DNA from 3 places in the Pantoea sp. CCBC3-3-1 genome. Region 1 is predicted to be linked to each of the others. Evidence: riboswitches for the same ligand, from Rfam matches in the RefSeq annotation. Region 1 holds a riboswitch; each other region holds the start of a gene.
What was found. A riboswitch is a leader RNA that binds a small molecule or an ion and turns the genes downstream of it on or off. The one in region 1 is predicted to bind thiamine pyrophosphate.
Positions count from the first base shown of each region.

Region 2: it holds a riboswitch for thiamine pyrophosphate, as region 1 does, so the genes downstream of both, thiB (thiamine ABC transporter substrate binding subunit) here and thiM (hydroxyethylthiazole kinase) in region 1, are expected to answer to the same signal.
Region 3: it holds a riboswitch for thiamine pyrophosphate, as region 1 does, so the genes downstream of both, thiC (phosphomethylpyrimidine synthase ThiC) here and thiM (hydroxyethylthiazole kinase) in region 1, are expected to answer to the same signal.

Region 1 covers NZ_CP034363.1:3,232,652-3,235,927, reverse strand. The annotation lists gene EHV07_RS25090 (S6 family peptidase) at 1-1,296, opposite strand, end outside; TPP riboswitch at 1,633-1,735, shown strand; gene thiM (hydroxyethylthiazole kinase) at 1,771-2,562, shown strand; gene thiD (bifunctional hydroxymethylpyrimidine kinase/phosphomethylpyrimidine kinase) at 2,559-3,276, shown strand, end outside.
Region 2 covers NZ_CP034363.1:807,417-810,692, forward strand. The annotation lists gene thiP (thiamine/thiamine pyrophosphate ABC transporter permease ThiP) at 1-1,018, opposite strand, end outside; gene thiB (thiamine ABC transporter substrate binding subunit) at 994-1,980, opposite strand; TPP riboswitch at 2,020-2,127, opposite strand; gene sgrR (HTH-type transcriptional regulator SgrR) at 2,164-3,276, opposite strand, start outside.
Region 3 covers NZ_CP034363.1:240,463-243,738, forward strand. The annotation lists gene thiE (thiamine phosphate synthase) at 1-41, opposite strand, end outside; gene thiC (phosphomethylpyrimidine synthase ThiC) at 38-1,972, opposite strand; TPP riboswitch at 2,060-2,160, opposite strand; gene rsd (sigma D regulator) at 2,281-2,787, opposite strand; gene nudC (NAD(+) diphosphatase) at 2,864-3,276, shown strand, end outside.

The DNA of each region.
Region 1 (3,276 bases):
GGCCTGCTTTAAGCCGTTTGCATCGGCCTGCTGATCGAGGATAACGGTCCCGGCACCCACGTTTAATCCACCGCTGTTTGCGCCTGTCGCATTAATATGCAGCGTGCCGTCACCGATTTTATGCAGCACATCGCCAGCAAGGCCATTTACCTGCCAGAGTACGGTCTTGTCTGCATCAACTTCGATACCACCGCCGACCCAGCTGTTATTCTGGCCCTCTGCCGATTTAACCTGATAATTATTGGAAAACTGAAGTTTGGCAGCGCCATGATTAACCGCCTGGTTTAAAACCAGAGTGCCGCCTTCGCCGTTAAAACGGAGATCTTTCGTGGCATCTAATTCTTCGTTAGTGGCATCGGTGGGCAGCGTTTTATCAGTGCCATGCCACAGCCAGCTTTTAGCCCCTTGGGTAATGGCATTTGGATCCCAGTTAATAATGCCCTCGGCGCTGCTATCAGTAATATCGGGATCGACATTGGCCGCCATCACTTGCTCAACAAAAGCATCCTGCACAAATAAAATATATGAACGCAGATTATAAGGCCCGTCGTTACCACCGCTGGTTAATACGCCTGCCAGTTTCCAGACTTTATCGACATTATCATAAACCAGCATTGGGCTGCCGCTGTCGCCGCCCCGGCTGGCACTGTCCAACGGCTGCACGTTGGGATCATCCGGGCTGTAGTTGTACCACCGCAGGCGCCAGTTTTCGAAAGTGGGATTGGTCATGGTACCGCCGGTTTTCCAGCTGTAAGCGCCCGCCAGTTGCACCAGCTCTTGTGTTTCGGCATCAACCTGAAATTGCGTACCCGCGCCCACCCGGGCGTACCAGGTATAGCGATCTGGATTTTCGCGTAATTCCGTGCCAACCACGGAAGGGATGGCGGCAGCTTCAGTGACAACCTTATTTAAACGAGGCAGATGAAAATCGCGCACGTCATATTCATTGCGATTAATCAATTTATAGATCGTTTTGTATTTGGCGTTATTGCCAAAATCAACGGTTTTATAACCGGTATTATGCTGTACGCTGGCAAGGTAAGAGGCAGAGAAAAGCGTAGCGTAGCCGCCGGAGACAACAGCACCAAAATCAGGCATCGGATAATCAAGTATGCCTGCAGAAGTGCCGTCGGTTTTAAAAACTTCAATATTTTCTCTGCCAACCGCATATTTCCCAAGGTTTTCAGCAAAGTCGCGGTATTCCTGAACGGCGACATCTTCCCGCATCACGCCAGCAAGAACGGACGTGGCGGCAAAGAAATTGCAGCAAAAAATAGCAAGAAACTTAAGCTTCATTTAATTCCCTTTGTAATCGGCATGTTGCAAATATCTTTGGTGCGTACAGCAATAAGAATTATCTTATTACTGATTAAGTTTGCCATGTGATTTTTTTAAAGCCACCTTTTGTGCCGATTTAATAAGTATTAAACTGGCGCGTTAGTTTAGTTTTATGATTAATGCTTCCAGTTAATGTTAGGCAGGTTGCAAATATATTTATATTGACAGGTCGACTATTTTATTTGTGAGATTCATGTGTTCTTCTTGTAATAGCTTCAGCTGTTTCTTAGGCGAAACGGCAGGATGAGGTAAAACTTGCGTTAATCCAGCCGCTTCCTTATGCTGCAAAGCTTGCACTATGACTCGGGGTGCCGTTTCTTTCCAAAGAAAGGGCTGAGAAAAACCCGTTGAACCTGAACTGGATAATGCCAGCGGAGGGAAGTCAGATGCCCAACCGCATCGCCTTCTTGTACGCCGGTTGGGAGTCTTATTTTGATCCAACCTTCTCGCTTTACGGCAGCGATGGCTGCGCCTTCTTTAAATCTTTTTCACCAGGCTTCACCGCTGATCCACTGCCTGACCAACGATGTGGTGCAATCCTTTACCGCCAACGTTTTGCTGGCGCTTGGCGCTTCTCCTGCCATGGTTATCGAACCCTCTGAAGCCCGGGAGTTCAGCGCTATTGCGGATGCCGTACTGATCAACGTCGGAACGTTAACAGCGGCGCGCAGTGAGGCGATGCTTACCGCCGTTAAAAGCGCCGTAAAAGCCGGGCGTCCCTGGACGCTGGATCCGGTGGCAGTGGGCGCCTTAACTTTCCGTAGTGACTTCTGCCAGCAGCTGCTGGAATACCGTCCGGCCGCCGTTCGTGGCAATGCTTCGGAAATTATGGCGCTGGCTCGTCAGACGGTTTCCGGGCGAGGTGTGGATAGCCTCCACGACTCCTCTGCCGCGCTGGAGGCGGCCACGCTGCTGGCTAAATCAACCGGGGCGGTGATTGCGGTGACGGGCGAGATCGATTTCATTACCGATGGGCTCCGCATTCTGGCCGTGCCAGGCGGCTCGGCATTAATGACGCGGGTGGTAGGAACGGGCTGCGCGCTCTCAGCGGTGGTTGCCGGTTTTACCGCGCTGCCAGGTGACAGGCTGGTTCATACCGCCAGCGCTTGCCGTTTGATGAGCCTGGCCGGAGAAAAGGCTGCTGCCACAGCGGGCGGGCCAGGCACCTTCGTGCCGTTGTTTCTTGATGAATTGTCTCGTTTACATCCGGAGGCGATGGCATGAAACGAATCAACGCGCTGACAATTGCCGGCACCGATCCCAGCGGTGGGGCAGGCATTCAGGCCGATCTCAAAACTTTTTCAGCGCTGGGTGCTTACGGCACCAGCGTGATTACCGCACTGGTAGCGCAAAATACGTGCGGCGTGCAATCCGTCTTTCCTGTCGATGCGGATTTCGTTGCAGCGCAGCTTTCCTCTGTGCTGAGTGATGTACGAATCGACAGCGTTAAAATCGGCATGCTGCATGACTCCGATATTGTTGAGGTGGTCGCGCAGGGGTTGCAATGGGCTGAGATTCCCTGGCTGGTACTGGATACCGTTATGCTGGCCAAAAGCGGCGATCCGCTGTTGTCGGAGCGCGCAGTAAAGACGCTGCGGGAGCGTCTTTTACCTCAGGCTTCGCTGATTACGCCCAATCTGCCCGAAGCGGCTGCATTGCTGGGCTGTGCAATTGCCCGTGATGAAGACGAGATGCGGCAGCAGGGCAGGGCACTGCTGGAAATGGGCTGTCAGGCGGTATTAATGAAAGGCGGCCACCTGAGCGATGAAGAAAGCCCTGACTGGCTGTTCACGCCTCAACTGGAGCAGCGTTTCACCGCTCTGCGCGTGCCGACAAAAAATACGCATGGTACCGGCTGTACGCTCTCTTCTGCCCTGGCGGCGCTACGCCCGCGTCATCAGGACTGGATAACAACCGTCCGCGAAGCCAAACAGTGGC
Region 2 (3,276 bases), 2.4 Mb from region 1:
CCAGTGCAATCCGCAGCGAGGTAAACGTTGCCTGCCAGAGTGCAGGCTGTTGCAGCACCCTGGCCATTCCGCCGTTCAGGCCCTCGGAGATAACGGCCACCAGGGGAGGCAGTAGTAACAGCAGCGCCAGCGTTAGCAGCAGGCCGTCAGTGAGTTTTGCGGTCAGACTCTCCTCCGGGTTGCGCCAGCCACTGATATTGGCCGTTCCGGCAGGCAGCGCCTTACTGAGTCGCTGGCTAACCATCACCAGCGCCAGACAACAAACCATCTGGATCAGCGCCAGCAGCGCTGCCCGGCCGGGATCATAATCAAAATTTAACGCCTGAAAAATAGCCAGTTCAATGGTGGTCGCTTTTGGCCCACCGCCCAACGACAGCACGGTTGCGAAGCTGGCAAAGCACAGCATAAAGATCAGCGCGCCCGCAGGCAGGATCTGGCGGCGCAGCCACGGCCATTCCACAATCCGAAAATGGTTCCAGCCAGCCACCCCCAACTGGGCAGCCAGCTGGCGCTGTTCGCCAGGAATTTGCTCAAGGGCCTGAAGCAGCAGTCGTGCGGCCAGCGGCAGATTAAAAAATACGTGCGCCAGTAAAATACCTTGCAGGCCGTAAGGCGTGAAGCTGTAGTTCAGCCCAAGCAGCGAACAAAGCTGCGCCAGCCAGCCGGTGCGGCCATATACGCTGAGGATGCCGAACACCGCTACCAGCACCGGCAGCACCAGCGTCATCGCGCAAAGGCGTAGCAGCATTTTTCGCCCCGGAAAGCGGCGGCGATATAAAGCCCGCGCCAGAGGAATAGCGGGCAGGACTGAAAGCGAGGCAGAGAGAAAAGCCTGCCAAAAAGAGAAGCGCAGCACGTGCCAGAGATAGTCATCCTGCCAGATGCTGTGCCAGTCGACGGCAGGCGCGCTGCGCCACAGGGCCGTTATTGCCAGCAGTGCAACAGCCACCAGCAGCGTGGCCGCCAGTGCACCCGGCACCAGCGGACCGGCGGTTAGCGGCTGACGGCGCGTTGCCATGCATTGATCCACTGGCTACGTTGGCTGGCGACTTCCTGTGGCGAATACTGAAGCGACACGGTCGGGATGGTCAGCGTCTCAAAGCCTGCGGGCAGCTTGCTCTGCACGACGGGGTACATCCAGTTCCCTTGCGGTATCGCGCTCTGGAAAGGCTTATCCAGCATAAATTGCATAAATTTCTGTGCCAGCTGCGGCTGCTTGCTGCCTTTCAGCTGCCCGGCGACTTCCACCTGCAAATAATGACCTTCGCTGAAGTTTGCCGCAGCGTACTGGGTTTTCTTCTCTTCAATCAGATGGTAAGCCGGAGAGGTGGTGTAGCTCAGCACCATATCGCCTTCCCCTTTCAGGAACAGGCCGTAAGCCTCGCTCCAGCCTTTGGTCACGGTGACGGTTTTCTTCGCCAGTTTTTGCCACGCGTCCGGCGCATTATCGCCAAAGACTTTTTGCATCCACAGCAGCAGGCCAAGCCCCGGCGTGCTGGTGCGTGGATCCTCATAAATCACCTTCAGTGGGCGATCGCTTTCCACCAGTTCCTTCAGGCTTTTGGGCGGATTTTGCAGCCGGGTTTTGTCATAGACAAAGGCGAACCAGCCATAGTCGTAAGGCACAAAGGTGCTGTTGCTCCAGCCACCCGGCACGGTGATTTTGTGAGTATCGACATGACTCGCGGCAAACAGCCCGGTTTTTTCGGCCGCATCCAGCAAGTTATTATCCAGCCCCAGCACCACGTCAGCCTTACTGTTTTTGCCTTCCATCCGCAGACGATTAAGCAGCGAGACGCCATCTTCCAGCGCAACATACTTCAGCTCGCAGCCGCAGCTGGCTTCAAAAGCTTTTTTAATTGCCGGGCCGGGGCCCCAGTCGGCAGAGAAAGAGTCGTAGGTATAAACCGTCAGCGTGGGTTTGGCGGCAAAGGCCGGGAGCGAACAGAGAACCATCAGAGGAAGAACTTTTTTTAACACTTTGCGTTCCTTGTAGAGGGAAGTGACGCATGATCTGAGCAGGCGAGTCATCTCAAATCCCTGGGCCGGTATTAGCCGGGTCAGGTTCGATGGGTTTTTCTCAGCGTAAACGGACTAACAACCCGTTATGCACCCTGTTGAGGTCGGCATAATCATAATGATTTCCGGCGGCTTGCGAAAGCATCACGATTCCGGCGGCGCGAACCAGGCGGATTTGAAGTCGAACCAGCCGAGCGTGTTCATCCGCACATTGCGCATGCTGCGTTCGCCTTTCAGCAACAGCCAGTGGTGAAACAGAGGATGGAGGCTGCCGCTGGTAATCAGCTTCCTGCTCCAGTCGGCCAGCGGTAGCTGCTGTTCACGCCAGCGCTGGGCGTCGCTTTCCCAGTCTACGGTCAGACAGTGGCGCATCAGCGGCATTTCATACAGCAGGGCAAACAGCGAAAATTCCAGCGGCAGCGTAAAGTTGGCGCTGCCCAGCCAGATATCGCTTTCTGCCTCGCCACGATACCAGGTTTCGTAATCGACCTGTCTGGCGATCAGTTCAACGCCTTTCTCAGCCAGCAGCGGCCGTAAGGCATTGGCGATGCCCTGATGTTCAATATGATCGCTATAGAAAGTCAGCGTTAGCGAAGTCAGGCCTTCCGGTTTTTCTACAGGCGTGATGTCATTGCGATGATGCCAACGCGGCAGCAGGCCCCACGCGGGAAACCAGTAGCGCTGATAGCCAACGCCGGACTGGTTCAGCAAGGCAATGGGATTAGCAATGGCGCTGACCCAGCGTCTGATATGCTCATTGCGTCCTGCCTCTGAACGCTGATCGAACAGCAAAAAATAGCAGCCTTCCTCCAGGCGGCTCTCTTCCGACTTTTCGGCCTCGCTGCCGCCTTCCAGCTTCACGCCTGAGTAGACCAGCTCCTCACTGATTTCTGGCAATACCCAGATATTGACCTCATCAATGAGCGCTCTGAAGCCAAAGTAATCATCAAAGGCCTGAATACGCAGCTGGCTTTGCTGATTATGCACCACCGCATAAGGCCCGGTACCAATTGGCTGGCGAGCGAAGTCGGGCAGGGAAGGCCACTCTTTCGGCAGGATCACGGTGCTGACGCTGCCCAGTAGCCAGGGAAGCCAGCTGTCAGGTTGATGCAGATGGATATCCAGCGTCCATGGGGTAGACGACGAAATATGCTGGAAATTGGCATACAGCGGCTGGGCTTTGAGCCTTTCCAGCGAGGCGATAACGTCCACCATCTCCATCTCACGACCGTGATGAAAATGGATCGCCGGACGTAA
Region 3 (3,276 bases), 2.0 Mb from region 1:
CCGAGGCGAGCTTCCGTCAGGGGAAAGGGGCCCCGGTTCATACTTTCTCCTCCGGCGTCAGCGCATCGGCAGGATGATAAAGCTCGCTGCCACGGCTACGGAACGCCTGTGACATTTCCGCCATGCCAATCTCGATAGGTTTTGCTTCCGCTTCCTGCTTAGCCGCATATTCACGGACTTCCTGAGTGATCTTCATCGAGCAGAATTTGGGCCCGCACATCGAACAGAAATGGGCAACCTTGCCGGATTCCTGCGGCAGCGTCTCATCGTGGTAAGCGCGTGCGGTGTGGGGATCGAGCGCAAGGTTAAATTGATCTTCCCAGCGGAATTCGAAGCGTGCTTTAGACATGGCGTTATCGCGGATCTGCGCGCCGGGGTGGCCTTTGGCAAGATCGGCAGCATGCGCGGCGATCTTGTAGGTAATCAGCCCCTGTTTCACATCTTCTTTGTTGGGCAGGCCCAGATGTTCCTTCGGCGTCACGTAGCAGAGCATGGCGCAACCGAACCAGCCGATCATCGCGGCACCGATGCCGGAGGTAAAATGGTCATAACCCGGGGCGATATCGGTGGTCAGTGGGCCAAGCGTATAGAAGGGCGCTTCATGACAGTGCTCCAGCTGTTCAGTCATATTGCGTCTGATCATCTGCATCGGCACATGTCCCGGCCCTTCTATCATCACCTGCACGTCATATTCCCAGGCAATTTTGGTCAGCTCGCCCAGCGTGCGCAGCTCGGCAAACTGCGCCTCGTCGTTGGCATCCTGAACAGATCCGGGACGCAGGCCATCACCCAGCGACAGCGAAACGTCATAAGCAGCGCAAAGCTCACAGATTTCGCGGAAGTGTTCATACAGGAAGCTCTCTTTATGGTGCGACAAACACCATTTAGCCATGATCGAGCCACCGCGTGACACAATGCCGGTCAGGCGTTTTGCCGTCATCGGCACATAGCGCAACAGCACGCCCGCATGAATAGTAAAGTAATCAACGCCCTGTTCAGCCTGCTCCAGCAGCGTATCGCGGAACACTTCCCAGTTCAGATCTTCCGCCACGCCGTTCACTTTCTCCAACGCCTGATAGATAGGAACGGTGCCGACAGGAATCGGGCTGTTACGCAGGATCCACTCGCGCGTTTCGTGAATATTACGGCCGGTAGAAAGATCCATGATCGTATCGGCGCCCCAGCGTGCGGACCACACCAGTTTTTCTACTTCTTCTTCGATGGAGGAACTGACAGCGGAATTACCGATGTTAGCGTTTATTTTAACCAGAAAGTTACGGCCGATAATCATCGGCTCAGATTCGGGATGGTTAATATTCGCCGGGATGATGGCGCGTCCGGCGGCCACTTCCTGACGAACAAACTCCGGCGTTATGTTTTCAGGCAGACTGGCACCAAAGCTATTACCCGGATGCTGCTGGAGCAGCACTTCACCACGGATCCGCTCGCGGCCCATATTCTCTCTGATTGCGATAAATTCCATCTCGGGTGTAATAACACCCCGCCGGGCGTAGTGCAGTTGAGTCACGCATCGGCCAGCCAGCGCACGACGAGGACGCGGCAAATTATCGAAGCGCAGATGATCTAAGCCTTCATCCGCCAGACGCTGCTGCGTATAAACCGAGCTGAGTTGTTTGATATATTGCGTATCACCACGCTCGCTTATCCAGCCGTCACGCAGCTTATTCAGACCGGCATGCACATCAATTTTTGCCTCGGGATCGCCATAAGGGCCGGCTGTATCATAAACCGGAACCGGCTCATTTTCTTCCAGCAGCGGATTATCTTTGCTGCCGCCAACGACGGTCGGACTGAGCTGTATTTCGCGCATCGGTACACAGATATCCGGGCGTGATCCGGTCAGCCAGATGCGTTTTGAATTGGGAAAGGCAGAACCTTGCAGGGAATCAATAAACTGCTGCGCTTCGGCACGTTGTTCACGACGATTGGGTTTTTTACTGGGGGTAGACATAGCAAGTTCCTGAATAAAGGGAATGTTGCTTGTCCGGAGTTCGGAGGAGTAAGCGCAGGGTGTGAACAAGTGGCGTTACACCCACACTGAATATTTACTCTTGTTCCCTTCGCAGGTACTAACCTGATCAGGTTCCGCGGATCCCGAATGAACGGTCTCAGCCCCTAAGGGCACTCCGACAAGAAGAATTCTGCTGCCCGTAAGCAAACAGAACGACAGTGGCTGGCACAGGGCGAACCACCTGTATTGCCCATTCAGCATAAAGGGGCTTTTTTAAAACTACAAGGATTTTACATTTTCATAACGACTTACGCCGGACGAACAATGGCCTCATCATTAGCTGCGTCTTGCTTTACCGTACCTTTCTCTAAGGCCAGCTGGATGAATTTATCTTCCAGGGTAAAACGCGCTTCCAGCGCTTCGCCAACTTCTGACAGCGCCTGCTGAAACTCCATGCAGTTGTTGTGATCGATAGCGTTTTCCAGATGAGTATCATAAATACGCATAATCAGTTCAGTATTGGCCTGCAAAGAGGGATAGATTAGCGCGGCTTTGGCCAGCTGTTCCGTACCTTCCATCTCTTCGATAAAGCGTTCATAAGCGGTAAAGTGGCCGGTAGAAAGATAATCGACCAGGCTTTGACAAAAGGTATCCAGCGCGTTTTCGTCGAGCGTACTCAGCGAATCCTTGTTAGGCTTGATGCCAACCATTTGATAATAAGCGATGAGTAATTGCTTACGTGAGTGCAGACAAAAGTCTACCAGGTCGCTACATCCGCCTACGCGCGAGGCCAGAACTTCTAACTGGTTAAGCATGAGTGACTCCGTGAGTGATATTTAACAATGTCTAATCCCAATCCAGTAAGTTTGTGAAGCTGAGGATGAGCAATTTATGGAAGTTGAGATTTCAAGCGTAGACGCTGGCTGGTGGGTTGTCAGCCACGACCATAAACTATGGTTGCCAAAAGGTCAATTACCGTACGGTTCTGCGCAAAACCTGGAACTTACAGGCAAAAAAGCGTCGGTAATTGGTGAGTGGCAGGGCGAGCCCGTTTACCTGATTTGTGAAAGCCGGTCTGATGAAATGGGTTCCCTGCGACAAATCCTCGATCAGGATGTTGGCCTGTTCCAGCTGGCCGGGCGCGGTATTCAGCTCGCGGAGTTCTATCGCTCACACAAATTTTGCGGCTATTGCGGGCACCCCATGCACCTCAGTAAAACCGAGCGGGCTTGCCTTTGCGGACACTGCCGTCAGCGTTATTATCCGCAGATAGCGCCCTGCATCATTGTGGCAATCCGCCGTGG